DNA from 2 places in the Plantactinospora sp. DSM 117369 genome. Region 1 is predicted to be linked to the other one. Evidence: predicted binding sites of a transcription regulator. Region 1 holds the regulator's gene; the other holds the start of a gene.
What was found. The regulator HspR, encoded in region 1, represses chaperone genes until heat shock. The targets are predictions, from matches to a motif close to TTGAGTNNNNNNNACTCAA.

Region 2: the regulator HspR is predicted to act here: its motif matches at 1,103-1,121, upstream of lon (endopeptidase La).

Annotation. Positions count from the first base shown of each region.
Region 1 covers NZ_CM132446.1:9,757,344-9,760,413, reverse strand. Annotated here, with positions in the region: gene dnaJ (molecular chaperone DnaJ) at 68-1,255, shown strand; gene ACSMXO_RS41995 (heat shock protein transcriptional repressor HspR) at 1,340-1,732, shown strand; gene ACSMXO_RS41990 (DUF4360 domain-containing protein) at 2,237-2,782, shown strand; gene ACSMXO_RS41985 (DUF4360 domain-containing protein) at 3,032-3,070, shown strand, end outside.
Region 2 covers NZ_CM132446.1:9,614,894-9,617,963, forward strand. Annotated here, with positions in the region: gene lon (endopeptidase La) at 1-1,082, opposite strand, end outside; gene ACSMXO_RS41325 (hypothetical protein) at 1,200-2,243, opposite strand; gene ACSMXO_RS41330 (LuxR C-terminal-related transcriptional regulator) at 2,293-3,070, opposite strand, start outside.

The DNA.
Region 1 (3,070 bases):
CGCCGTCCGTCGGATGGGGTGCGGGCGGCACCTCGACCGCGCCACAGGGGAAGGAGGTGGACGACCGATGAGTTCCAAAGACTGGCTGGAGAAGGACTTCTACGCCGTACTGGGGGTGGCAAGGTCCGCCTCTCCTGACGAGATCAAGAAGGCCTACCGCAAGCTGGCCAGGGAATCGCACCCGGACCACAACCCGGGTGACGCCCAGGCCGAGGAGCGGTTCAAAGCCGTCTCCGAGGCGTACGACGTGCTCGCCGACGCGCGCAAGCGCAAGGAGTACGACGAGATGCGCTCGCTCTTCGGCTCGGGCGCGTTCCGCCGCAACGCCCGGTCGGGCGGCCCCGGCGGATATCCGTTCGACGTCTCGGACCTCTTCGGCGGGGTCGGCCAGCCGGGCGGTGCGGCCGGCGGGGATCGCCGGTTCGGCGGGGCGGGGTTCTCCGACCTGTTCAGCTCGATCTTCTCCGGCGGCGGTCCCACCCGGACCCGTGGCCCGGCCCGTGGTCGCGACGTGGAGGCCGAGGTCATGCTCGACTTCGGCGACGCCGTACGCGGGGTGACGGTGCCGTTGACGCTGCGCGCTCCCGGCGTCTGCGACACCTGCCACGGTGACGGCGCCAAGCCGGGGACGCTGCCCCGGACGTGCCCGCAGTGCCGGGGCGCCGGAGTCGTCACCCGCAACCAGGGCTCGTTCAGCTTCTCCGAGCCGTGCCGGGAGTGCCAGGGCGTCGGCACGATCGTGGACGAGAAGTGCCCGGAGTGCCGGGGCACCGGCGGGGTGACCAAGTCCCGCACGCTCAACGTGCGGTTTCCGGCCGGGGTCGCGGACGGCCAGCGAATCCGGCTCGCCGGCCGGGGTGAGCCCGGTGACCGCGGTGGCCCGCCCGGCGACCTGTATGTCCTGGTCAACGTCCGCGAGGACGATCTCTTCGGGCGCAGCGGCGACGACCTGACCCTGACCGTGCCGATCACCATCGCGGAGGCGGTGCTCGGGACGGACCTGCGGGTGCCCACGCTGGACTCGTCGGTGACCCTGCGGGTGCCGCCGGGCACCCCGAGCGGCCGTACGCTGCGGGCCCGGGGCAGGGGTGTGGTGAGGCGGGACGGCCAGGCCGGTGATCTGCTGGTGACCGTGGAGATCGCCGTTCCCGAGCAGCTCTCCCCGGAGGCCAGGAAGGCGCTGGAGGAGTTCGCCGCGCAGACTCCGGCGGCGGCACGGGAACATCTCGACGCCCGGGTGCGTCGTTTCAACTGAGCTGTTGGCAACGCGGAGGTGATCAAGGTGGCCGAGGAGTACGTCGTCGTCTCGATCGAGCAGGCGTCCGACGCCAAGGTTTTGATGATCTCGGTCGCGGCCCGGATGGCCGGCATGCACCCGCAGACCCTGCGCCAGTACGACCGGATGGGGCTGGTGCAGCCCGGTCGGGCCCCGGGCGGCGGCCGCCGGTACAGCGCCCGGGACGTCGCGCTCCTCCGCGAGGTGCAGCGGCTCAGCCAGGACGACGGTGTCAACCTGGCCGGCATCAAGCGGATCATCGTGCTGGAGCAGATGGTCGACGAACTTCAGCAGCGGGTCGCCGGCCTACAGGCCGAGTTGGAGGCCGCCTACCGCCGGGTGGCCGAGTTGGAGGCGCTCGGCGGGCTGCCCCGCCGGGACCTGGTGCCGACCAGCCGGCCCTCGACCGCGCTGGTGGTCTGGCGCCCCCGCCGCACCACCGACCCGTCGGCCTGACCTCTCCGGGTGATCCGAAACCACTACCCCGGGTGTTTCGGGAACATTACGCCCGATTCTCGGAATCCGTTTGCCAGAAGGCTCGGAAACCATTACCCCGGGGAGCCCGGGAGGCTTCACCGTACATAGCGGTGGCGTCGGAGCCCGTTGTACCGCCGGTCTCCGGCATCTTTCTCCGTGCGCCTCCGGTGAAGGTCATGAAGCGTCTTGTCCATCCGACCTGGGTCTGGGTAAGGGGTGGCGGGCCGCCGAGCCGTGTCTTGGTGCCGCGCTATGACGCGGCTCTGCGGATGCTTGTGACCCGAGAAGGAAATTGATCAACAGTTTCCGGAATGTGCACGGTTACAAGATTGTTTAATTGACGGCTATCAATGTTCTGACTATGGTGGGCTGCGGGCGCGACCGCATCGCGACGACCGGAAGGGAACTACCATGTCCAACGTGATGGCTGTCGGCGGCGTACTCGCGGCATTGTTTGCCTCGACGGTAGCTACCGAGCCTTTGGTGACTCCTGCCGAGAGGGTCACCATCAGCGTGGAGACCGTCAATGGATCGGGCTGCCCGGCGGGGACGGCCGAGGTGAGCACCGCAGCCGACAACACGGCCTTCACGGTGAGCTACAGCGACTACTTCGTGCTGGCCGGTGCCGGGGCGAAGCCGACCGAGTTCAGGAAGAACTGTCAGCTCAATCTGCGGGTCAACATCCCACAGGGGCTCACCTTCGCGGTGGCCCAGGTGGACCTGCAGGGCTTCGCGTACCTCCAGCGGGGAGCCAGCGGCTCGCAGCACTCGCACTACTACTGGATGGGCAGTTCGTCGACCGCGCAGACCAGCCACGAGTTCACCGGGCCGTACAGCGGCGGCTGGCGCACCTCCGACCGGGCGGCTGCCCTGGTCTACGCACCCTGCGGTGAGACGCGCAACCTCAACGTCAACACCGAACTGCGGGTCGACGGCGGCGACGCCGACAACGGCACGAGCTTCATGACGATGGACTCAAGCCGGGGCAGTGTGCGCAGTGTCTACCACCTCAGCTGGAAAGAGTGCTGATCGCGCCGCCGTAAACGCATCCCCTGACGGCGGTCTGTGGGATTAGCGCGAATTGGGGCCCCTGGGTCTGTCGATGGAATGTGAATGTCCATCGCGCCTGACCCGGGGGCCCCTGCGTTTTCGGTAGCGGATCGTTGTAGCACTTTTCGCGCCCCGCGCATTCAACTTTAAGACATTGACGAACATCAATAAATAGAGTTAAGGTGTGCCTGCGCGCGCGACATTATCGCCACGATCGGGAGGGAACCCATGATCAGTGTGCTGGCCATTGGCAGTCTCGTTGCCTCG
Region 2 (3,070 bases), 140 kb from region 1:
CGGGCGACCGACTCGCCGAGGCTGGTCTTGCCGACTCCGGGCGGGCCGCCGAGGGCGAGCACCGCGCCCGAGCCACGGCCGCCGACCACCTGGAGGTTGCGGGCCGCGCGCCGGTTGCGCACCGCCAGGTACTCCAGGATCCGGTCCTTCACGTCGGCCAGGCCGGCGTGGTCGGCGTCCAGCACCTGCCGGGCCTGCACCAGGTCGGTGTTGTCCTCGGTACGCGTGTTCCACGGCATCTCCAGCACCGTGTCCAGCCAGGTACGGATCCAGCCCGCCTCCGGGGAGGCATCGCTGGCCCGCTCCAGCTTGCCGACCTCGCGCAGTGCCGCCTCGCGTACCTTGTCGGGCAGGTCGGCGGACTCGACCCGGGACCGGTAGTCGGCCGAGCCGTCCGGCTCGTCCTCGCCCAGTTCCTTGCGGATCGCGGCGAGCTGCTGGCGGAGCAGGAACTCCCGCTGGGACTTCTCCAGCCCCTCGCGGACGTCCGTGTTGATCCGCTCGGTGACCTCCTGCTCGGCCAGGTACGCCTTCACCCAGCCGACCAGCAGTTCCAGCCGGGCGGTCACGTCCGGTGCGGCCAGCAGTTCGATCTTCTGTTCCAGGGTGAGCCAGGGCGCGTAGCCGGCCGAGTCGGCCAGTTCGGTCAGGTCGGTCATCCGCTCGACCGCGTCGATGACCTGCCAGGCGCCGCGCTGTTGCAGCAGTGACGTCACCAGTGCCCGGTACTCCCGGGCGAGTTCCTTGGCCCGGCCGGCCGGTGCCGGCTCGGTGACCTCCACGGTCTCGACCCAGAGGGCCGCGCCGGGGCCGGGCACACCGGAGCCGATCCGGGCCCGGGACAGCCCGCGCACCACGGCGGCGGGTTCGCCGCTGGGCAGCCGGCCGACCTTCTCGATCGTGGCGATGACGCCGATGGAGCCGTACTCCCCGTCGACCCGGGGCACGGCCAGAAGCTTCTTGTCGCCCGTGGCCCGGGCGGCGTCCACCGCTGCCTGGGTGGTCGCGTCCAGGGTCACCGGGATGACCATGCCGGGCAGCAGGACAGCGTCGGTCAGAGGAAGAACCGGAAGAGTTGCCATCACACACCTGCCATCGTTAGTTGAGCTTGTACGACTCAAGTAACAAACGGTGCCCCATGTTCCGGCTTGTGATCCAGACCACTACGACGATCCGGAGTACTCGACCGGACCGGACGGTCAGCCCAGCGGGGCCCGGCCGGCGCAGGGCGGGATGAACCAGCCGCGCCGGGCGGCCCGGAGCAGCGCGGTGTGCCGGTCCGGGGCGTCGAGCCCGGCCACGACCCGCGCGACGGTCTCGGTGACGGTGCCGACCGGCAGGTCCAGGCCGACGGCGATGCGCCGGTCGGACCACCCCTCCAGCAGCAGACCGACCACCACCAGTTCCCGGCGGGTCAGCACCGACCGGCCGCCGGACAGCGGGGACAGCACCAGCACCCCGGCCACGGACGGCGGAGCGGTCGGACAGCCCAGCACGGCGACCTGGAGCAGCCCCGACCGGTCGTCGCGCTCCTCCCCCGCGACGCAGACCGGCCAGAGGAACGAGGCGGAGCCGCCACAGTGGGTGGCCTGGTGCAGGGCTACGCCGGGCAGCGCCGAATCCGGGGCGAGCAGCCGGTGCCCGGGCAGGCCGGGCAGTGGGTGCACCGCGCCGGTGCGGGTCAGCACCGCCCCCGCCTGGGCGTCCCGGACGACCTGGGCCAGCACCGCCAGGGTCCGTACCGGGTCGACGGCGGCGGCGACCTGGGGAGCCAACGCCGCGACCAGGTCCCGCTCGGCATCGGTCGGATGGTCGGGGTCGTCGGTGCACATGACGAGCATCCCGATGTGCCGGCGCTCCGGGGTGAACAGCCCGACCGCGACCCCCTCCCGGAATCCCGCCGGAAAGTAGTAGTCGCCCCAGACCGGCAACTCGGCCAGCGGCACCGGCGAGTCCCGGCCCCGCTGCGGCACGGGTGAGCTGGCCAGCCCGACCAGTTCGACCTGCTCCAGCAGCGCCACGGAGCCGAAGTAGTTCCGGATCCGGGTGTCGTAACCGAAGCTCGCCAGTTCGGTGTACCGGCGGTGCCGGTCGTCGAGCAGGGCGAGCCAGGCGGCCTGGGCCGGCACCACCCGGCTGATCCGGGCGAGCAACTCGGCCGCCTGACCGTCGTGCCCCGGAGCCCCGGCGATCTCGGCCAGGTCGCGGATGATGTTCGACGGGGGCGGTGGCGGAGCGGTCATCAGGGAACCTTCGTCGGCGGACGGGCCGGTACCCCGGCGCGGGACGGGGTCAGCGTCGGGTCCGGGCGAGGGGCTGGGGGACGTACAGGCCCAGGCGCAGCGCGCGGACGGCGGCCAGGGTACGGGTCGGAGCAGCCATCTTGTCCAGGATGTGTTCTATGTGCGCGGCGACGGTCCGTTGGGTGATCACCAACTGGTTCGCCATCCGCTGGTTGGACCAGCCGTCGACGAGCAGGCCGAGGATCTCCAACTCCCGCCGGGTCAGGCCGCGCAGGTCCCCGGCGGGAGAGGTCAGTACCACCGCCAGCAGGTGGGCCGGGGCCGACGTCGGGCAGGGCAACACGGTCACCTGGAGGTGGCCGCCGGGATCGTCCGCCGCCGGGTACGGGCACAGGAAGGAGTTGTGCACGTGCCCCTCGCGCAGCCCCGCCGCCGCCACCTCCAACACCGCCGACCCGACCCGGAGCAGCGGGTGGTCCGGCAGCCCGGGCAGCGGCAGTACGTTGCCGGCCCGGGTCAGCACCACGCCGCACTCCGCGTCGGCGACGATCCTGGAGAGCGTGACGATCGACCGCATCGGGTCGACGGCCTCGGCCATCATCGGGGTGAGCAGCCCGAGGAAGTCCCGGACCTCGTCGCTCGGCTGCCCCGGGTCGTCGGTGTGCAGGGTGATCAACCCGAGGTGGCGCCCGTCCCGGCTGAACAGGGTGAGGCCGACCCCCTCCCGATAGCCCGCCGGCTCCAGGTACTCCGCCCAGGACTGCAACTCGCCCGGCGGCACGGGCGCATCGCGTACGCACATCGGCGGGCGGTCCCGGTCCATGCCG